DNA from 3 places in the Enterococcus hirae ATCC 9790 genome. Region 2 is predicted to be linked to each of the others. Evidence: predicted binding sites of a transcription regulator. Region 2 holds the regulator's gene; each other region holds the start of a gene.
The links. The regulator HrcA, encoded in region 2, represses chaperone genes, less so after heat shock. The targets are predictions, from matches to a motif close to TTAGCACTCNNNNNNNNNGAGTGCTAA.
Positions count from the first base shown of each region.

Region 1: EHR_RS13270 (ATP-dependent Clp protease ATP-binding subunit) is a predicted target of HrcA. The motif match lies at 5,063-5,089, and genes of this name have one in related genera.
Region 3: groES (co-chaperone GroES) is a predicted target of HrcA. The motif match lies at 2,128-2,154, and genes of this name have one in related genera.

Region 1 covers NC_018081.1:2,793,130-2,800,994, forward strand. Annotated here, with positions in the region: gene EHR_RS13245 (NAD(P)-dependent oxidoreductase) at 1-201, opposite strand, end outside; gene EHR_RS13250 (glycosyltransferase family 4 protein) at 291-1,514, opposite strand; gene EHR_RS13255 (LTA glycolipid anchor biosynthesis glycosyltransferase, IagA/BgsA family) at 1,532-2,575, opposite strand; gene ptsP (phosphoenolpyruvate--protein phosphotransferase) at 2,749-4,476, opposite strand; gene EHR_RS13265 (phosphocarrier protein HPr) at 4,476-4,742, opposite strand; gene EHR_RS13270 (ATP-dependent Clp protease ATP-binding subunit) at 5,296-7,533, shown strand; gene EHR_RS13275 (DUF1827 family protein) at 7,737-7,865, shown strand, end outside.
Region 2 covers NC_018081.1:2,043,971-2,051,835, reverse strand. Annotated here, with positions in the region: gene EHR_RS09855 (amino acid ABC transporter substrate-binding protein/permease) at 1-186, shown strand, start outside; gene EHR_RS09850 (amino acid ABC transporter ATP-binding protein) at 188-925, shown strand; gene dnaJ (molecular chaperone DnaJ) at 1,196-2,362, opposite strand; gene dnaK (molecular chaperone DnaK) at 3,025-4,857, opposite strand; gene grpE (nucleotide exchange factor GrpE) at 4,899-5,420, opposite strand; gene hrcA (heat-inducible transcriptional repressor HrcA) at 5,507-6,550, opposite strand; gene hemW (radical SAM family heme chaperone HemW) at 6,797-7,865, opposite strand, start outside.
Region 3 covers NC_018081.1:416,356-424,220, reverse strand. Annotated here, with positions in the region: gene EHR_RS02070 (hypothetical protein) at 1-206, opposite strand, end outside; gene EHR_RS02065 (CPBP family intramembrane glutamic endopeptidase) at 1,280-1,951, opposite strand; gene groES (co-chaperone GroES) at 2,190-2,474, shown strand; gene groL (chaperonin GroEL) at 2,514-4,139, shown strand; gene EHR_RS02045 (hypothetical protein) at 4,841-5,113, shown strand; partial or broken gene EHR_RS02040 (LacI family DNA-binding transcriptional regulator) at 5,130-6,051, shown strand; gene EHR_RS02035 (MerR family transcriptional regulator) at 6,278-7,036, opposite strand; gene EHR_RS02030 (DUF1827 family protein) at 7,234-7,602, shown strand.

The DNA.
Region 1 (7,865 bases), 750 kb from region 2:
GGGATAACCAACCATCGAAAAGATGATCTCACTATTTTTAGTGACATCTTTAGGTGTTTCAGCCCAAATGGCTCCTTTTTTGACTAGCTCATCCGTTTTTGCTTTTGTTCGATTATAGACAGTTACTTCATGTCCTGCGTTCATAAGATGCTCAGTGATTGCGCGTCCCATGACTCCTGTCCCGATAAAACCTAATTTCATATTCGTGACCTCCTAAAAATCAAAAAATCTTTGTCTCTATGCTAAGTATACGCCAGAAACAAAGATTTTTTTAGGATAAATACCTAAATTTATCGTTTAAATGAATTTAATTTGATTTTTATTCTTTCGATGGATGCCTCTTCTTCTTTTCGTTGCATTTCTTTTTCATGATAGATAATCATATCTTCATAAAATTCAATCATCGCTTCTCCAAAGTGCGTAGAGGAAATATCATATAATTTTGATTCCAATACTTTTTGGTCACGAGGGACTTCACTTTTTATATAATCAATAAGTGCTGGTGCGAAATCCTCATCGGTTTCAAATGTTTTCCCAAGGGAGGGATGATCAAACAAACGATTAAGATAAGCATTTCCCTCAATTACACAAGGTGTCCCTGAAGCCATTGCTTCCGTATAAGTTAAACCTTGTGTTTCTGAAGTTGAGGCACTAACAAAGTAATCAGCTGCTTTATAATACAATGCCACATCTTCGTTATCGACTTCTCCAGTAAATTGGACAAATTCATCCAATGCTAGTTCGTTGATTAGCTCTTGCAACTCTTCAAGGTAAGGCCCTTTGCCAACGATCACCATTCGTGCATTGGGATATGCTTTTAGAACTTGGGGAAACCCCTGGACCAATGCTTGAATATTTTTTTCATAAGAGATACGACTTAAAGATAAGATCATTAACTCATCATCTTTGATATTCAGCGATCCTCTGATTTCTTTGATAGCTTTTTGCGTGATTCCTTCCCTTTTAAATTTCTCAATATCGATCCCTGTAGGAATCACTCGAAGTGGTGCGACAACACCATAACTTCTTAATGTATCAATTACTCGTTCACTGGGACAGACAACTCCTGTTGTATGGTTAACAAATAAGCGGGAGAGATATCTGACATGAGATTGACGTATCACTTTGCCTTTAGCAATATAGTGTAGATAATCTTCATACATCGTATGATACGTATGGATCAATGGTATTTTCAGCTTTTTAGCAACCATTTTACCTAAAATCCCTGCACCAAATTCTGTATGAGTATGAATCAGTTCTAATTCAAGTTCCTTCGCTACTAAATAAGCGTACCACATACCTCGTACCACTATTCGCCGATCTTTAAAGGAAACGAATGGAACACTCGGCATACGAATGACATCTTTTTCTATTTTATCAGCATTTGGATCGGTTGTCGTAAAAATATAGACTTCATGTCCATGTTTTTCTAGTTCATTTTTTAAGGTTTTGATCGATGTAGCAACTCCGCTTACCTGCGGAAAATAGGTATCGGTAAAAAAGCCAATTTTCATGATTTTTTGCCTCCAAACTACCCTTTATTATTTTGTCTTTCATTTATGGAAGAATCTGCTTCTTCTAACACTTGTGTATACACCAATTTCAGTTGCTCACCAATTTTCTCAATACTTCGTGCTTGGGCAGTCTGATATCCAGCTGCCACTAGACTAGGAACTTCTTCTTCCACGATCTTTTTGATCAATACGGTAAATTCTTCATTAGAGCGACCCATGTAACAATTTTTTTTATCTTCTAACCAGCCATCATAGACTGGAATGTCTCGTACAAGAACATTTTGCTTACTTGCTAGTGCCTCTAATACTACAATTCCTTCTGTTTCTTCATAAGATGGGAAGAAAAAAAGGTCAGCGCCTGAGTATGCACCCTCAATAATTTCTCCCCGAATATATCCTGGAAAGATCACATTATCTGGGTGTTCTTCTTTCACAATCTGTCGGATATTTTTTGGGATCGAATACATAGGTACATGTCCAAACCAAATAAATGTATATTCTGGGAGTTTTTTTGCAATTTCTACAAAATCAATGATCCCTTTACGAGCAAAAAAAAGGCCAACACAGATAATCACTTTCTGATCTGGTGATAATTTGAAATAGTCGCGAAATTTTTGTTCTTTGATTGGATCTGGTTGATATTTTTTTAGATCAATCCCATTTGATATCGATTGGATCGGTAAATCTATGCCGTAACTTTCCAGTAATCGTTTAGAATATGGCGTAGGTGTGATGAGATAATCCGCCTTTTGATATAATCCCACTAAATATTTTTTTACTAATGGCGATAATTGATTAGAGCCAATAAATGAGTTACGAAAATCTTCCTCTGTTGAGTGAGCATGATAGACGATCTTCTTGCCGTCTTTTCTTGCTTTATTGACCATATTGTGACTATTGATACCATATGTATTGATGTGTAAGATATCATAGTCATCTTTACTATCTAGCGTGTAGGGAATCCCCATTTCTTTTAGAGCACGTTTTTGGTGGTCAAGCGCTCGTCCAATACCAGATTTCGCAAGTATTTTTTCACTTTCAAAATATAATAATACCTTCACCTTACGTCCTCCTTCATTTATATAGTATAACATAGCGCTGAACCTGTCACTCAAACTTAAGCCCTATTTTAAAATAACTCTATTTTTCATTCCTTATTTTTACCTATATGTAAAAATCCCATTGTAAAAAGCTGATACAGCTACTATCGCTGTACCAGCTTTTACTCGTATTATTATTTTACGTATTCATTTACAAGTTCAACGACTTCTTCCATCGTGTCACATTCTTTCAAAGCACGATCAGCAAGTTCTGCCATCTTCGTTGTATCTAAACGTTTCATTAAACTACGTGTTTTCAAGATTGATGTTGCACTCATTGAGAATTCATCTAATCCCATACCTACAAGTAGCGGAACTGCGGTTTGATCCCCAGCCATTTCGCCACACATACCAGCCCATTTACCTTCAGCATGCGCTGCATCGATCACGTTTTTAATCAAACGTAGGATTGATGGGTTGTAAGGTTGATACAAGTATGAAACACGTTCGTTCATACGGTCAGCTGCCATAGTGTATTGGATCAAGTCATTCGTTCCTACTGAGAAGAAGTCAACTTCCTTAGCAAACTTGTCAGCTAAGACAGCTGCTGCTGGAATTTCGATCATGATGCCGACTTGGATCGTATCAGATACTTCCACGCCTTCATTCAATAATTTTTGTTTTTCGTCTTCAAAGATTGCTTTTGCAGCACGGAATTCTTTAAGAGTCGCTACCATTGGGAACATGATACGTAAGTTTCCATGAACAGATGCACGTAATAATGCGCGCATTTGCGTACGGAACATTTCGTCACCTTGTTCTGACAAGCTGATTCGTAATGCACGATAGCCTAAGAATGGGTTCATTTCATGAGGCAATTGTAAGTAAGGTAATTCTTTATCGCCACCGATATCCATCGTACGCACGACAACCGGTTTACCTTCCATACCTTCAAGAACTGCTTTATATGCTTCATATTGGTCATCTTCAGTTGGGAAATCAGGAGAATCCATGTACAAGAATTCTGTACGGTAAAGACCAACCGCTTCCCCGCCGTTATTATGAACACCAACTAAATCTTTTGGTGTACCAATATTTGCTGCTAATTCAAAATGTTTGCCATCAGCAGTAACAGTTTCAGCATTTTTTAATTTTTCCCATTCTGCTTTTTGAGCAGCGTATTCAGCACCGATTTTTTCAAATTCAGCTTTTTGTTCAGCTGTAGGATCAACGATTACATCGCCTTCAATCCCGTTAACAGCTAACATGTCGCCTTCTTTGACTTTAGCAGTGATTTCTTTTGTACCTACGATCGCTGGGATTTCTAAAGAACGTGCCATGATCGCTGAGTGTGAAGTACGTCCGCCGATGTCAGTTACAAACGCTTTAACAAAATTGCGATCTAATTGAGCAGTATCACTTGGTGTCAAATCATGAGCAACAACAACTACTTCTTCGTTAATCATTGATGGATTTGGTAATGTCACACCTAGTAAATGCGCTAAAATACGTTTCGCAACGTCGCGGATATCAGCCGCACGTTCTTGCATATAAGCGTTGTCTTCCATAGCTTCGAACATACTGATATACATATCAGTTACTTCTTTTAATGCTGATTCAGCGTTTACGCTGTTATCATTAATGTTTTGTTTAATTTGACCAACCATTTCTGGATCAGACAGAACCATCAAGTGTGCGTCAAATACTTGCGCTTCTGCTTCACCTAAGCTTTGCGCTGCTTTTTCACGAATTTGTTGCAATTCTTCAGTAGATTTTGCTAAAGCATCATCTAAACGAGATGCTTCAGCTGCTGTATCTTCTACTGTTGTCTTACTGAATGTTAAATCCGGTTGAACTAGCAGGTAAGCTTTTGCAACGGCAACGCCGTCACTAGCGGCAATCCCTTTTAGCATTTCAACCATTATTCAGATAATCCTTCTTTCTTCATTGTATCAACGATAGCTGCCATTGCGTCTGCTTCGTCAGCACCTTCAGCTGTGATTGTAACGTCAGAACCTTGACCCACACCTAAAGACATAACGCCCATGATAGATTTCAAGTTTACTGATTTACCTTTATACTCTAAGTTTACATCAGAGTTAAATTTGCTTGCTGTTTGTACTAATAATGTAGCTGGACGTGCGTGGATTCCAGTTTCTGCTACTACGTGAAATTCTTTCTTTTCCATATTAATCGGTCTCCTTTAAGTGAGTGTTGTTTTTATGTGAGGGTTTTCTTTTTTAGCAGTTTACTAAGAACACTAATAAGTAGTACCCTTTCATTTGTAAAGATTACCATTTTTTCCCGATAGATACAACAGTTTTCATTTAAATTCAACTAAAAGTGTGGAAAATAATTAGCACTACTTTTAAAAATATGAATACATAGGATAACAACCGTATTCATTCTACCTCACTTCTTTTTTTAGTTGCTTTGATTCTCTTTACTGATCCCTCAGTAAAGAAGCAAACAAAACTAGACTCTGCCAAGCGAAATATCTCCTTCTATTTATCACTTTTATCGAAGAACGACTTATTCATTTCTTCATTTATTTTGAAAAACTAAATACTTGCACGCGTCCTAAAATTTAGTATAATTATAGCCAAAGGTCAATAATGGTCAATAACATTTTTTACCTTTTCAACTTTTGAGTAAATGAGGGTTATTCTTTTACCTTCGTAGTCACGCGTTGTAAAATAGAATGGAAACATGTGAATCATGTGAAAGGACGTGAATCATTTATGCTTTGTCAAAATTGTGGGAAAAATGAAGCAACGATCCACTTATATGCAACAGTAAACGGACAGAGAACGCAACTTGATTACTGCCAAAGTTGCTATCAAAAAATTAAAAATCAACAAAATGGAGGTCTGACTAGTATGGCTCAAAATGATCCTTTTGGTTTTGGCAGCTTGGACGACTTATTCCGCTCCATGTCCCGCCAAATGCAACAGCAAGGAAACTATGAACAAACTCCTCCAACCCAATTCGGTGGTAACAACAACTTTAACGGCGGTCAACCACCGCAACAAGGAAATTCCGAAGGTCTTTTAGGAGAATACGGAATCAACATCACCGAACAAGCTCGTCAAGGTGACATTGATCCTGTGATCGGCCGTGATGATGAAATCAAACGTGTGATCGAGATTTTAAACCGTCGAACAAAAAACAATCCGGTATTAATCGGTGAGCCTGGTGTTGGTAAAACTGCCGTAGTTGAAGGACTTGCACAAAAAATCGTAGATGGCGATGTGCCGCAAAAATTAATGGATAAAGAAGTGATTCGTTTAGATGTGGTTTCTTTGGTTCAAGGAACTGGTATCCGTGGACAATTTGAAGAACGGATGCAAAAATTGATCGAAGAAATTAAGCAGGCTGAAAATGTCATATTATTCATTGATGAAGTCCATGAAATTGTCGGTGCTGGTTCTGCTGGTGACGGGAACATGGATGCGGGAAATATTTTAAAACCAGCTCTAGCTCGTGGCGAACTACAAATGGTTGGTGCCACTACATTAAATGAATACCGCATCATCGAGAAAGATGCAGCTTTAGAAAGACGGATGCAACCGGTTCGGGTCGTTGAACCTTCTGTTGAGGAAACAATCAGTATCTTAAAAGGATTGCAAAAACGCTACGAAGACTACCATCACGTCAAATATACCGATGAAGCAATCGAAGCTGCAGCTATTCTCTCAAATCGTTATGTTCAAGATCGTTTCTTACCAGATAAAGCGATTGACTTGCTTGATGAAACTGGCTCAAAGAAAAACTTAACGATTCAAATCGTTGATCCTAAAACCATTGACAAAAAACTTGAAGAAGCACAGGAACAAAAAATCCAAGCTTCTAAAGAAGAAGACTTTGAGAAAGCCGCTTATTATCGTGACCAAATCAGTAAATTAGAAAAGATGAAAGAACGTCAATTAACAGATGAAGAAACGCCTGTTATCACAGAAAAAGATATGGAAAAAATTGTGGAAGAACGTACGGGCATCCCCGTTGGCGATCTAAAAGAAAAAGAGCAAACACAATTGAAGAATCTTGCGACTGATCTAAAAGCACATGTGATTGGACAAGACGATGCCGTAGATCGTGTGGCAAAAGCTATTCGTCGTAATCGGGTTGGCTTGAGCAAGAAAAACCGCCCTATCGGATCATTTTTATTCGTAGGTCCAACTGGTGTCGGCAAAACTGAATTAGCCAAGCAACTGGCATTTGAATTATTCGGTTCCGAAGATTCAATGATTCGTTTTGATATGTCTGAATACATGGAAAAACACAGTGTATCTAAATTGATTGGTTCTCCTCCTGGCTATGTGGGCTATGAAGAGGCAGGTCAACTTACTGAAAAAGTACGTCGTAATCCTTATAGCTTGATTTTATTGGATGAAGTGGAAAAAGCACATCCTGATGTGTTACACATGTTCCTCCAAATTTTGGATGATGGCCGTTTGACTGACGCACAAGGTCGGACAGTAAGCTTTAAAGATACGATCATCATTATGACAAGTAATGCTGGTACAGGTAAAGTCGAAGCAAATGTCGGTTTTGGAGCAGCTCGTGAAGGGGTTACTCGTTCTGTTTTAAACCAACTAAACAATTACTTCACACCTGAATTCTTGAACCGTTTCGATGGAATCATCGAATTTAGTGCGCTATCAAAAGAAAACTTAATGACCATCGTTACCTTGATGCTAGATGAAGTCAATGAAATGTTAGCAGCACAACAACTGCATATCGAAGTGCCGACAAATGTCAAAGAAAAACTTGTTGACTTAGGCTATGACCCAGCAATGGGCGCACGCCCTCTTCGTCGAACGATCCAAGAACAAATCGAAGATGGAATTGCTGAATTTTATTTAGACCATCCTTCAATCCATGAACTAAAAGCAAAATTGGATAAAGAAGAAAAAATTGTGATCACTTCTAAACAAGAACGTTTAGTCAAAGAAACGACAAACGAGCCAACAAACTAAACATCTGACAAAAACTTCGCTTTGCGACTGATAAAAAATGAAGCACCCATGAAAAAGCGACAGCTTTTCTCACGGGTGCTTCATTGCTCAAAGCGGATTTTTGATTGTTTTTTGACAAAAAGCAAAATACTGTTCTTTTCATTAGAAAAAAATTATAATGAAATTAAGTTGTATCTAAAATCTACATAAAAGAGGTGAGCGCCATGAAATTTGTCAATGTAACGAATAGTCATTCACGTTTGGTTTTAAACCAATTGGAAAATACAGATGCTCATATGGTGAAGGTTTACACTGCAGGCAATACAATGATTGTTTACACTGAAGCACCGGAA
Region 2 (7,865 bases):
ATTTCATTGAAAGATACAACAATCATCTCAGCGATCGGTGTGGTAGAGTTACTGCAAACTGGTAAAATTATCGTTGCACGTACGACACAAAGTACGTACGTCTATCTAATTATTGCTATCATGTATTTGATCCTCATTACTATTCTGACAAAATTAGCAAAAGTTTTAGAAAAGAAGGTGAAATAAGATGGCTGAAAAAATTCTAGTTGAACATCTTGTAAAAAAATACGGTGAAAATACCGTTTTAAATGATATCAATGTTTCAATCAACGAAGGTGACGTTGTTTGTATCATCGGTCCTTCCGGTTCAGGAAAAAGTACCTTCCTACGTTGTTTAAACCGTTTAGAAGAGCCTTCAGACGGCGAAATCATCATTGATGGGGCCCACTTAATGGACAAAAACACTGATATCAATTTGGTAAGACAACACATCGGAATGGTATTCCAACATTTTAATTTATTCCCACATCTTTCAGTGCTAGAAAACATTACATTAGCACCAATGGATTTGAAAAAAGAATCAAAAGAAGCCGCTGAAAAGAAAGCAATCAAATTGCTACAAACCGTCGGCCTTGAAGATAAAAAAGACATGTATCCAGAAATGCTTTCTGGTGGACAAAAGCAACGGGTCGCTATCGCTCGTGCTCTAGCGATGAATCCTGATATCATGCTCTTCGACGAACCAACTTCTGCACTAGACCCGGAAATGGTCGGAGATGTCTTGAACGTCATGAAAAAATTAGCTAAGCAAGGGATGACGATGGTTATCGTTACACACGAAATGGGCTTTGCTAAAGAAGTTGCCAATCGTGTCATGTTTATTGATGGAGGGAATTTCCTAGAAGATGGCACACCACAACAAATCTTTGAAAATCCACAAAATGAACGAACAAAAGATTTCCTAGATAAAGTACTAGATATTTAACCTTAAGATGATGAAATTGTTAAAGACCGTTGCAAAAGGATGCCTATCCCTTGCAACGGTCTTTATTTTAAAGGCATTTATAAAATCGACCAGAAATAACACTTACTTCCTTTTTGTCCTCTTCTTTCGTCCCTGCTTTAATTATTTGTTTGCCACTTTCTCCTGTCTAAATAAAAAAAGCAAATCAATAAGAGGCTGGCGATTTTCCAGCAATTAGATGTTGGTCTAACTGCCAGAGATGCTAGCTGAATTTATTGATTTGCTTTTCTTTTATTTTCTTTTCTTACCGCCAAAGGCATCTTTCACTTTATCAAAGAAGCCATCTTCTTGTTGTTCTTCTACTTTGATGCCGCCAGCTTCAGCAAAAGCACGCAATGCTTCACGTTGCTGTTCATTTAAGTTCTTCGGCGTGATCAACTTCACTTTCACATGTTGATCCCCAGTAGCTCCTCCACGAAGTTTAGGCGCTCCTTTGCCACGTAAACGGAAATTCGTTCCTGTTTGCGTACCTGCCGGAATTTTAAGTTTGACATCTCCATGAACGGTTGGCACTTTTACTTCATCACCTAAAGCAGCTTGTACAAAACTCAATGGCAATTCGTAATAGATCTCTGAACCATCACGATCGAAAATATCACTTTCTTCCACACGGAATACAACATATAGATCACCAAATGGTCCGCCGTTTTCTCCAGCTTCACCTTGACCTGCCAGACGCATTTGTTGTCCTTCTTCTACACCTGCTGGTACATTCACCTTAACAGAATGTGCTTTCTTTTCGTGACCAGAACCATGACAAGTCGGACAAGGATCTTTGATTTCTTTACCAGTACCATGACAAACGTCACAAGTTTGACGACTCATCACACGGCCAAGTGGCGTTTGACGTTCCACATTGATTGTCCCTGATCCATGACACTTATGACAAGTTGTTGGTTGTGTTCCAGGTTTCGCACCATTTCCATGGCAAGTATGACAAATTTCTTCTCGGTTATACTTGATTTCTTTTTCTACGCCAAAAATCGCTTCTTCAAAAGAAAGATCGATCGTATACTGTAAATCCGCACCCTGTCTTGGCGCATTAGGGTCTACCGTACGACCGCCACCGCCAAAGAATGAATCAAAGATATCTTCGAAGCCACCAAAACCGCCACCTGAAAAGCCGCCAAAACCACCAAAGCCGCCACCGGCTCCACCAGCGCCATAGTTTGGATCGGAACCTGCGTGTCCATATTGATCATAAGCTGCCCGTTTTTGCGGGTCACTTAAAATTTCATAAGCTTCTGATACTTCTTTGAATTTTTCTTCTGCATCAGCTTCTTTATTGATATCTGGATGATATTTTTTTGATAGCTTTCGATAAGCTTTTTTAATTTCATCTTCAGAAGCTCCTTTTGAGAGCCCTAAGACTTCATAATAATCACGTTTTGTTGCCATAGGCTTTCCTCCTATTGGTTCTCATCATTTCCACGTCGCTTGTTATCATATCATACTTTTACGAAAACAAAAACTGCTACTTTCAAGTATTTAAAAAAGGAAGCTAGTTTAAGGCTCATACCTAAGTCAAGTTTTCCAAATTGAAGAAAGAATGTTCCTCAAATCTTATCTTATGACCAGATCGAACTACCTCAAAGCAACAGCTATTGTCCAAGAAATTCTCCCATTGTTCTTATGACTTCTGTTATTCAACAGGCATAATCATGCACATCAAATCTCCAAACAATAAGGTCTCTATTTTGCGCATCATTCTTGAAAGTGAACGCCTACTAACCTTTTAGACCACGCTAAATTTAGAACTATCGGAAAATAATCCGAAGAATCTCGAAAATATGAGAATCTATTTTCGCATTCTTCGGATTATTTCTTAGAGCTGATCTCTTTTGCTAAACCTTCTTTCAAGCATTGGCACTAAAAACGAATGGTAAAGTAAATTGTTGTATAAACTTCGATTCACTCGTCTTTTAGATCCTGCTTAATATTGTTTAACAACGTATTCAAAAGGTTGTATTGTATGATAACAGTCCCAGCTAGAGAAGGGGAAAACCTTCTCTACTGAAACTTGTCATTTCTACTAAACAGCTAACGATTATTTAATGAGATTATTTTTTGTCGTCTCCGTCGACTTCTTCAAAGTCAGCGTCTACTACATCATCTGCACCTGTTTGCGCTGCTTCTGGATTTTCTTGTGCTTGTTGTTGCGCAGCTTGTTCATACAATTTAACTGTCAAATTTTGCACGATTTCATTCAATGCATCACGTTTTGTTTTCATTTCTTCGATATTGTTTGCTTCAACAGCAGCTTTCAATTCATCGCGAGCTTCTTCCGCTTTTTTCACTTCTTCTGCGTCAACTTTACCTTCTAATTCTTTTAGTGTTTTGTCAACTGAGAATAGTAAAGCATCAATATCGTTACGTAAATCCACTTCTTCTTTACGTGCTTTATCTGCTTCTGCATTCGCTTCTGCATCTTTTACCATGCGTTCGATTTCATCATCAGTTAGACCTGAAGAAGATTTAATCGTGATTTTTTGTTCTTTTTGTGTACCTAGGTCTTTAGCAGAAACATTCACGATACCATTTTTATCAATGTCAAAAGTAACTTCGATTTGTGGCACACCACGTGGTGCTGCAGGAATATCTGTTAATTGGAATCTTCCTAACGTTTTGTTATCAGCAGCCATCGGACGTTCACCTTGCAAGACATGGATATCTACAGCAGGTTGATTATCTGCAGCCGTTGAGAACACTTGTGATTTACTTGTAGGGATCGTTGTGTTTCGATCAATTAATTTAGTAAAGACGCCACCCATTGTTTCAATACCTAATGATAACGGAGTAACATCAAGTAACACAACGTCTTTGACATCACCTGTGATAACCCCACCTTGGATAGCAGCACCCATCGCTACTACTTCATCTGGGTTTACAGATTTGTTTGGTTCTTTTCCAGTTTCTTTTCTTACTGCTTCAACAACTGCAGGAATACGTGTTGAACCACCAACTAAGATAACTTCATCAATTTCAGATTGTGATAAACCAGCATCTTTCAAGGCTTGTCGTACTGGAATTTTTGTACGCTCTACTAAATCAGCGGTTAATTCATCAAATTTCGCACGAGTCAATGTCATTTCTAAGTGAAGAGGACCTGCTTCGCCAGCTGTGATGAACGGTAAGCTGATTTGTGTGCTTGATACTCCAGATAAATCTTTTTTCGCTTTTTCTGCAGCATCTTTCAAACGTTGCAATGCCATTTTATCTTGTGATAAATCAATGCCGTTTTCTTTTTTGAACTCAGCTACCATGTGATCAATGATTTTGTTATCGAAGTCATCCCCACCTAGATGGTTATCTCCAGCTGTTGATAGTACGTCAAATACGCCATCACCTAATTCAAGGATAGATACGTCGAACGTACCACCACCAAGGTCAAATACTAGGATTTTTTCATCACGATCTGTTTTATCCAAGCCATAAGCAAGCGCTGCAGCAGTTGGTTCATTTACAATACGTTCAACTTCTAAGCCAGCAATTTTACCAGCATCTTTTGTTGCTTGACGTTGTGCATCATTGAAGTAAGCAGGCACAGTAATAACTGCTTTTTCAACTTTTTCACCTAGATAGTCTTCAGCGAATCCTTTGATATATTGAAGGATCATTGCAGAGATTTCTTGTGGTGTATATGATTTCCCTTCTACTTCTACTTTATAGCCTGGTTCACCGATATGGCGTTTGATCGATGAAATCGTATTTGGATTCGTTACTGCTTGACGTTTAGCAACTTCACCCACTTGAATTTCCCCATTTTTAAATGAGACAACAGAAGGAGTTGTACGGTTACCTTCTGGATTTGCAATAATTTTTGCTTCGTTTCCTTCTAAAACAGCTACTGCTGAATTGGTTGTACCTAAGTCAATACCGATAATTTTACTCATAATTAACGTCTCCTTATCTTAGTTAATTTTATATCATGACATTATTGCGCAACAATAACCATTGTTGGTCTTAATACGCGGTCATGTAATTTGTAACCTTCTTGTAGTACTTCGACGATTGTGTCAGCTGGAAGTTCCTCAGTCGCTGGCACGGTTTGTACAGCTTGATGGAGGTTCGGATCAAAAGCCTCTCCTTTTGCTGGGATTTTTTCGATTCCTTCTTCTTTAAGTGCTTGTTTCAAGCTTTCTAGTACCATTTCAACACCTTTTTTCAAACTTGCACCCTGATCATCAGCCACATCTGTAGCCAAAGCACGCTCTAAGTTATCAATTGAAGGTAATAATTTTTTAGCAAGATCTTGTGAACGATATTTTTGTAATTGTTCACGCTCATTTTTACTTCGATTTGCAATATTTGCAATCTCAGCTCGAGCACGTAAATATTTATCTTCCAACTCTTCCATTTCAGCCTTTAAATTTAAACGCTCAAATTCTTCAGCTTCTACGTCAGAGACACCTGAGTCTTCCGTCGCTTCCGTATCGATTTCCGTATCTTCTTGAATATCCGCTACGTCTTTTTCTAACTCTTCTTTTTTTCTTTCACAAGACACACTCCTTTTCGTTAATCAGTCAGTGATTCGTTTTCATGCTAAGATCCAGTCAAATCAATTGATCGATAATAATCAGCAAGCTTGTTCGCTAATTCTTGACGATAGACATCTACCAGACCCAGCATTTTTGAATAAGGCATACTGGTTGGTCCCAACAAGGCTATTGTACCTCGACCGTGTCCAGCAATCTCGTAACTTGCTTGGATCATGCTCATATTTTGTAAAAGCTCATTTCCTAATTCAGATCCAATTTTGATGTGGATGTTACTATCCGTTGGGACGATCATTTGGGTTAATTCATAAGTATCTGTCATAAACGAAAACATCGATTTGAATTGCTCCAGATCTTGGTGGAGTTCATAATCTAGTAGATTCATTTGCCCACTTACATAAATTTTGTCTTCAAACGCATGTCCGAGTATCGTATCAAAAAGATTTGATATCCCTTCAGTTGTCTGAAAATATCTATGCAAAATCATTGGAATCTCTGTCCGCAATTTATGATAGACAGTCATCAATGGATCTCCCACCAATCGTTCATTGACAATGCGAACAATTTTTTCTAAATCTTGGCTTCCTAGATTTTCAGGAAGTGTAAAAACTTGGCTTTCTACATTTCCTTTATCGGTTACTACAATCGCAATCACTTGACGACTATTTAAAGGAACAATACGAAAACCAGTCAAACGGCGGTCTTTAATTTCTGGGCCTAACGAGAAGGTTGTGTAACTAGTTAGCTCGGATAAAATCTCAGCAGATTGTTGAATAATCTCGTTAATTTCATGAAATTCTTTGCTTAAAGACAGCCGAATCTGCTGCAGATCATCATTGGTTACACGAGCAGGTTTTAGCAAATGATCCACATAATGCCGATAACCTAATGCTGAAGGAATCCTTCCTGATGAAGAATGAGTTTTAAGTAACAACCCAGCATCTTCTAAGGCTTTCATGTCATTACGGATCGTTGCTGAGCTTGCCTTGACTCCATCTTCCATTAAGGTTTTGGAGCCAACGGGTATACCGCTACTCGTATAGTTTTGGATGATCAGACGTAAAATCTCACTTTGTCTTTGTGTTAACATCTTCTTCACCTCTCATTAGCACTCATATCTTCTAAGTGCTAACCCACTTACTAATATAGCAAGAAGCGCATAGTGTGTCAAGAAAAAGAACACCACTTTTAGCACTCTCATTTAACGAGTGCTAAAAGCGGCATTCTCTGATAAATACATTGATAGATCAACACGAAAGATAAATAGGTTTCTTAATACCTTCCATTATTTAATCGATCTATAAAGAAATTTAAAGGTTTTATTGACCTCTCACAACTATTTTTCAAGCAAGAAACGTTCAAATACTTCATTTCCTAGAAAAGTTCCTTTTGGCGTTAAATAAATTCGATCGGATTCATTGACCAATAATCCTTCTTTTTCTAAATCTGTCAAAACCTTTGAATAAAGCGATTCGATTGTTTGCTGATAACGTTCGTAAAAATGTTGTTTGGAAATTCCTATCTTTTTCCTTAACCCAAGAAACATTTCTTCCTCGATTTGATTTTCTCTTAAAAGTACTTCAGTTTCCAAAACAGGGAGTTCTCCTGCTCTTAATGGACGTAAATAATGTTGAATCGGTCCCTTATTACGGTATCGTTTATTCCCAAGATATCCACTTGCACCTGCGCCAAAGCCGAAATAATGATCATTGTTCCAATACATCAAATTGTGTTTTGATTCATGCCCCTCCAACCCAAAATTACTGATCTCATATTGATGACGTCCCTTTTTTTCCATTGCTTGTATGGTTTCTTCAAACATCCGCGTTTCGGTTTCTTGGTCAGGCAGTTCTAAACGCCCTTGCCGCACCCAATTCATAAACATCGTTTTATTTTCTAAAATCAATGAATACAATGAATAATGGGGCAAATCAAGTGCAAGTGCTTGATTCAATGTCTCTCGATAGCCCTCTAACGTTTGTCCAGGTAACGCATAAATCAGATCAATACTCACATTCGTAAAGTTTTCTTCTTCTAAAAAACGCATTGTTTGGTAAACATCCTCTGCGGTATGTTTCCGCCCAATTTTTTTCAGCAACCGATTATCAAAAGTTTGCACCCCCATTGATAAACGATTCACTCCATAATTTTTCATCACCTGAAGCTTTTCTTTCGTTAGATCTCCAGGATTCGCTTCAACCGTAAATTCTTTTCCTTCTTTAAAAGGCAATATTTCCCTAGCGCCTGCTAACAAACGATCCAATTGCACTGCAGTCAAAGACGTAGGTGTCCCACCACCAACATACAGTGTTTCTAATTCTTTTACAGGATGTTGTTTAAGTGTGATTTCCATTTCTTTTAGAAGCATCTCGACATATTCATCTACGGGTTGACCTTCTAAAAAT
Region 3 (7,865 bases), 1.2 Mb from region 2:
ATGCCTTCCCAAATTGCTAAACAAAGGTTACTGTAGAAGTCTTCAAAAGGAATAAATACTCCGTTAGATTGTGCTTTAAATACAAAACGATGCGCACAAGATTTTATATAAGGGTCTAAATCTAAAATGATTAAATCTAAGATATCTTTATCATTCGTCAGATAATATTTCTTCAATAAGTCATCAATCATTTGCCAGATATTCATTTCGCAACACACTACCTTTATTTTTTGAAAGATACGTTCCTAAAAATGTTATTTTGTGACATATAAAATAACTTTTTTGTAAAAGTTAAATAAATGATAGTCTGATAGATATATAATAAAAACAGCGGTTTTTTAATAAAAAATTTTATTTTTGTTTTATTCTTTATAAAATCGTGAATGACAGCAGTCAGTCCGATATAAAGGAGATGTCTTTTTTTAAATGATTTTTCTAAGAGATGGTGCATTCGTAAGTAGTAATGATTGATAAAATTAATTAAAGTATGTAATGAATTAGCAAGTTCCTCATTTAATAACAAAAATAAAACAATATTAATTGTTTTAAAATCACTTTTGTATTTATCTTTTTATAAATAAAGTGTTTTTTAATCGCATTTTTGTTAGGCTGTTTTTCTCTCATACTGCGTATTTTTGTAAAACGAAAGCAAAGACACTTTAGTTGGATGAGAAGGGGAACGAGTTGGTTTAGTGCAAAGTTGATAACTCTTGTGGGCGCCCATAAGACGATGTCGATGTGGTTAAATTTTTTCTATGAACTAGGGACTGGGACAAAAGTTGTCTCAGTCTCTTCTAGTATCTCTAAAAACGAATAAACGGTGAGACAAAAGTAGCATCTTCGGAAATAAGCCGAAATTTACCAAAAATTTGAGAAGCAATTTTCGGAAATTCCTTCTTATTTCTTGATGCTGAACACTTTTGTCTCAACCTCCTAGATGAACATGATTTTAATAGGATCTGAAAATAATCCAAATGGCAATGACTGCTGTTTTCTGTCGTATTTAAAATAAGTGTGCTATTAGAGAAGAACATCAAAGTGTTTTGAGAAGGTTAAAAAGGAAATGGTGAGTGTCACGATAAATGGAAACTGCTAGTAGCTAGCGGATAAAACATAATGAATAGCTCTAAATAAATCGATCTTTTTCATAACTACGAAGGAAAAATTTGTTAAGAGAATGAGCTAGGATCGGAAAGAACGCAAAAAAAGACCAGCGACTAAGATTTGCTGGTCAGTAGATAGGATAAGGCGAGTCTTTAGATTGGTGTTAGTTGGCAGCTCATGAAGCAGCGATCCAGCCCTTTTGTACGGCGATCTGCACCACTACCACCAATGTATTCATTCCCACATGTGTGATCATCGAGGTCCAGATTCTTCCCGTTGCTTTGTATTGTAGACTAAAGAAAAAACCTAAGAAAAAGTAGATCAGTAAGTGGCCATCGTTATGGGCAAAAGCAAACAATAAGGAACTAACGATTGCCCCGATCCAAAAGTTTGTATATTTGCCAACGATACCTAAGATGCTGCGACGAAAGACGAATTCTTCCATGACTGGACCAGCAACTGTGGTAGCTATTAAAAAGGCTGGAGCTTCAAGAATCATTTGAATAATATTTTGTGTATTCTCAGAAGGAGCGCTGTTACCAAATAAAAGAGTTTCCAACGTCACTGCAAGTGCCTGTAAGATCAAAGCAATGAAAATCCCAACAAACCCATATAAGATGATTTTTGGTGTCGAAGCACTAGGAATGGCTGCTTCTAGTGGTAGTGGTTCATTTTGCTTGAAATAAAAGAAAGCTAAAACAATTGCTCCTAGGATATAGGCAATCGTCGTTGCTGTAATCACGTCAGTAACAGTATGGACGATTCCGATAGATGAAAGGATCAATGGGGAAAGAAAAATGAGTCCATAGCAAAAGATACTAGCGAAACTATATTTTTTTAATGACATAAAATACCTCCTTAAAGATAGGCAGAAGTAGACTGCAAGAATAGAAATTAATTATAACATAGATCAATTTAGAGGCTATTACTAAGGGACTTCTAACGGTTACGGATAAAATTAGTGTACTTTCATTTAAAAAGCTTGCAAAAAAATCAAAGTATGAGTATTATTAAAAATGTAGGTTAGCACTCGATGTGTAAGAGTGCTAACGAATCCAAAAAAAGAGTTATCGGAGGGATTTATCGTGTTAAAACCATTAGGTGATCGCGTCATTATCGAAGTCGCAAAAGAAGAAGAAACAACTGTTGGAGGAATTGTTTTAGCTTCATCCGCTAAAGAAAAACCACAAACAGGAACAGTTGTTGCAGTCGGTGAAGGCCGTTTATTGGAAAACGGAGAAAAAGTTCCTGCTGCTGTAAAAGCGGGCGACCAAGTGATGTTTGAAAAATATGCCGGTACAGAAGTAAAATTTGAAGGAAAAGAATATTTGATCGTTGCAGGAAAAGATATCATGGCGATCGTTGAATAAATAAAAAAGTACGAAAAAAATTTGATGAGGTGAATAGACATGGCAAAAGAATTGAAATTTGCAGAAGATGCACGCGCAGCAATGCTACGTGGAGTTGATAAATTAGCTGATACAGTAAAAGTAACGTTAGGTCCAAAAGGTCGTAATGTTGTATTAGAAAAATCATACGGTTCACCATTGATTACTAATGATGGCGTAACGATTGCAAAGGAAATCGAATTGGAAGATCACTTTGAAAACATGGGTGCAAAATTAGTTTCTGAAGTGGCTTCAAAAACCAATGATATCGCAGGTGACGGAACAACAACCGCTACTGTGTTAACCCAAGCAATTGTTCGTGAAGGATTAAAAAACGTAACAGCTGGAGCAAATCCTTTAGGTATTCGTCGTGGGATCGAATTGGCAACAAAAGCAGCAGTTGAAGAATTACACAACATTTCAACAGTCGTAGATTCTAAAGAAGCAATTGCTCAAGTTGCAGCTGTTTCTTCTGGTTCAGAAAAAGTGGGACATTTGATTGCTGATGCAATGGAAAAAGTCGGTAATGATGGTGTTATTACTATTGAAGAATCAAAAGGAATCGAAACCGAATTAGATGTTGTAGAAGGTATGCAATTTGATCGTGGTTACTTGTCACAATACATGGTAACTGACAATGACAAAATGGAAGCTGTTTTAGAAAATCCATACATTTTGATCACAGATAAGAAAATTTCTAATATCCAAGACATCTTGCCTTTATTAGAACAAATCTTACAACAATCTCGTCCGCTATTGATCATCGCTGACGATGTGGATGGAGAAGCTTTACCAACATTAGTCTTGAACAAAATCCGTGGGACATTTAACGTTGTTGCAGTGAAAGCACCTGGTTTCGGTGATCGTCGTAAAGCAATGCTTGAAGATATCGCTATCCTAACAGGCGGAACAGTGATTACGGACGACTTAGGATTAGAATTGAAAGATGCAACAATCGAAAACCTAGGAAATGCTTCAAAAGTTGTGGTAGACAAAGATAACACAACAATCGTTGAAGGCTCTGGCGATAAAACAGCCATTGAAGCACGTGTTCAATTGATCAAAAACCAAATTGCTGAAACAACATCAGATTTTGACCGTGAAAAATTACAAGAACGCTTAGCAAAACTTGCTGGTGGGGTTGCAGTGGTCAAAGTTGGTGCAGCAACTGAAACAGAATTAAAAGAATTGAAATTACGAATTGAAGATGCATTGAATGCAACTCGTGCAGCCGTTGAAGAAGGTATGGTTTCAGGTGGTGGTACAGCATTAGTGAATGTCATCAACAAAGTTTCAGCAGTTGAAGCTCAAGGGGACGTTGCAACAGGTGTGAAAATCGTTGTTCGTGCCTTAGAAGAACCAATTCGTCAAATCGCAGAAAATGCGGGATATGAAGGTTCAGTCATCGTTGACAAATTGAAAAATGTTGAATTAGGAACAGGTTTCAATGCTGCAACAGGCGAATGGGTAAATATGGTTGAAGCAGGGATTGTTGATCCAACCAAAGTTACTCGTTCAGCATTACAAAATGCTGCATCTGTTTCAGCTCTATTATTAACAACTGAAGCAGTAGTTGCTGACAAACCAGAACCAGCAGCACCTGCAGCGCCAGCAATGGATCCATCAATGATGGGCGGCATGATGTAGTCATTAAGAAAGAACCCTGATATAAAAGGGTTCTTTCTTCTTTTTTTGTTTTAAGTAAAAGGGCAAAAAATTAAGAGATATTTAGTTAATCAATCATTCGATGCGGATAGTTGCTTATGGTCTAGAACGACCTATATACGTGAAGCTAGAGGATCTTGATGTGCTACTATTTTTGTTCTTTTTTTTCTTTTTCTTCTTTATATTCTTCATATTTTTCAGATTCTCATTCTTAGACAACAAGGAGTGATTATTTTCCTTTGTACTTTTTAATGGCATAGGTTTCTCTACTAGGCAGTATTCGTTAATGTTTACTAGGTTAGACATTCGTTCGTTTATTCGATGTTTTCTTCTCATTATTTTTAATAATCTTCTGCGTTGTAGTATGGTCTTTATTTTATACTTTATTAGTCTCAGTATTCTTTTCAGTATACCTGCTTTTTTCGTCTTTTTATACAATTGAAAAACTCCTCTCAGTTACTGTTTTAAATGCATAGTAGCAGAGTTTGAATGAGGTACTTGAACTTATTTTTCTAGATAATTAAAATAAAGTTCTACTTTTTAAAAATTCAAAGACAAGTTTAAAGATTCGAAGACAAAAGTATGTATCGTATTGCTCGTTTTTTTAGAAGGTGAAGCAAAGATCTTGCTATGAGACGCGTTTCATAAGCTATACTCAATTCATCAAAAAGGAGGAATTACTGATGAATACTTATATCAAAACGACCAATGGCGCTACGAATGACTATTTTTATGCTTTTGTTGAATTTAAAGAAACAATGCTTGAATTGTCTAGTCCTCAAGGGTTAAATAAAACGGTAATGAAAAAAATTCCTTTAGATGAAATTAGTGGATTGGCAAAAGATACGTATCTGGGTGGGCAACGTATTAGCTTTGAATATGATGGAACGTTCTATCAATTTTTTGAATGTGGGCATGCTGTGGTAGACTATTTACAGGAAAATCTTTTTGTATAGGTGGTTTTAGTAAAGCATGACAAACATCAGAGATATTGCAAAACTGACGGGCTATTCTGTCTCTACCGTTTCACGGGTGATCAATAATCATCCTTATGTTGACGAAACAAAACGTGCCAAGATTCTATCCGTCATTAATGAGTTATCGTATGTTCCTAATGCAAGTGCCAGACAGCTCAGTTATGGAAAAACAAAAAATATTGGTGTTATTCTGCCTTATACGGATCATCCTTATTTCGATCAATTGCTTAGTGGGATCATTGAAGTCGCCTTCAACGAAGATTATCAGGTGACCTTGTTACCAACAAATTATCAGGCAGAAAGAGAGAGAATGTATTTAGAAGAATTTGCAGGTAAACGATTTGATGGTTTGATCGTTACTTCTCGTGCCAACAATTTAGATGTATTGCTCTCTTATCAAAAGTATGGGCCAATCATTTTTTGTGAAGAAATAAAAGAAACAGAAGCTGGTTGCGTGTTTATCGATCGTGAACAATCTATTACTGAAGCATTATTGTATTTAAAAAAACAAGGCGTGGAAAAGCTTGGCGTTACTTTAGGAAGAAGTGGTCGTCTTAGTTTTAATACAAAAGTGACGTTGGAACTTTGTAAAAAAATATTTCCCGATTTCAAAGAGGAAAATGTTTTTTGGAACTGTATTGACTATGAACAAGGGGTGAATGCAGCGACGTATTTTAAAGAAAAAAGGTAGATGGTGTCTTCACTAATTCAGATACAGTTGCTGCCGGTATATTGCAAAGCTCCATCTTAGAAAGTAAAAACCGTCTTGTTGGTCGTGATAATCTGTTGATCAGTGAGCTAATGTCTTTTTCTACGATTGACCATGGCTTAAGAGAGTGTGGAGAAACGGCCTTTCTACTTTTTATCGAAGAAAAAAAGATCAAATCAAAATTCCTTATCGATTTATTGTGCGATAGTCGAAATGGTTTTAATGCGGAATCAAAAGTAGATCGAAGTAACGCAAAAACCTAAAAAAGAAACCGAATAGCCAAAAATAGTTTCTCCTATTTTTGTGATTGCTTCGGTTTCTTTTTGACGCCAATGGATTATGAAAGAATGTAGTATCTGCATTCTGACAGGATGGATCATAAAGTGAGATCTTCGCTACTTATTTCCTAAAATGAACGTCCACTCAAAGACAACTTATTCAACCGCGTATGTTTGAGTGATCGTATTCAATGCTTGGGCAGCTCCGTTTCCACAACGCTCATCATAGTAAGCGGTGAATCGTTCATCAGAGATATACAATAAGCCTAAGCCACGATGAGCTTCGGAACTATAAGAAGGCCAGCTAAAAGTAAGCCATTTTTTGTGTTCTTCAAATAGTTTCAATGCTAGTTTTTGATCAGAGTCTGATTGTAAATAAGCTGTCAAATCAGCTAAGAGTTGTTTTTCTAAAGACTGCATTTCTTCAAATTTTTCTTCAGACATATTTTGCCATTTTTTATTTGCTTTCTCAACGGTGTCGTCTCCATATTTTTCTCGTATTTCTTGTCCATAGTTTGTTTCATTTTCCATTATTTTTTGTTTTTTAAATCCTTCAAATTTCTCATGATCTTTCATCGGTTTTCCTCCTTCGTAACTCTCCAATGTATGTTGAATAGTCATTAATAGTGTGTCGAGCTGTTTTCTTTTTTCTTGTAACATTTCTTGATGTTGGATCAACGCTTGTCGATGATCGAAAGCTGGATTATCTAAAATTTCTGCAATTTGTTCTAACTTAAAATCAAGGGAGCGATAAAACAAAATCTGTTGTAGTCGGTCAACTTCTTGGCTAGTGTAGATCCGATAGCCAGACTCAGTCACCCGTGATGGTTTCAGTAAGTGAATCTGATCGTAAAAACGCAGGGTACGAGGACTAACACCAGAAATTTCTGCCATTTTTTTTATAGTATATTCCATGCTTAACCTCCTTATAGAATGTTCTTATTCCTTGACGTAACTAGAAGGTCAAGAAATTTTGAATATTTTTTTGTGTTTATTTTTATGTTATAATAAGTAAAGTAGAAAAACGAATTTTTCTGCTTTAAATATGTCATGTTGAAAGCGATTCCTTTGTTGAGCGCTTGTTATAAATAATAATAGAAAAGAGGAATAAGATGAAATTAATCGAAACGCCAGTTACAAGTAATTTAAATATTAAGACGTTTTATCCTAAAGTAGTAGATTTTTTCTTTAGTAGTAAAGCCATCAAATACTATAAACTTTATTCGCTTGATCGAACACAGATTTTATACATTGATACGTATGAAAAATCCCAATTATTGATGATTAATACGAAGAAAAAAATCACCAAGCAAGAAATTGATTTTGCAATCCGTCGTATTTTGAAAGCAGAACGTGAAGACGTCAAGGTCCATATTGGTGTAAAACAAGACTTAGAACGAGCAGGTGTCCAATTCAAACGACCAAATAAAGATATCGTGATTGTTGAACAGAAAGTAGGTTGTTCACTGGAGGAAAAATAAAACAGTCTTCTGCAAATGAGTAAGTTGTGTACCGGTCTCAAAATTGGAGCTGTTAAGAAAAACTAGATACTTGGTTCAGAGAATAAGAGAAAAATTTTTTTCCAGGTCTCTAGGGATGGATGACTAAGGGCAAAATGCATCCCTTTAGTATTGTAGTAAGTTTTAATACATTTAAATATTTCCATCTGAGTTTGAGGTGATGTCTCTGAATTGAGTCTCTTTGTCCCACGAGGTTGGTAACGAGAAATCTTAGGATAAATTCA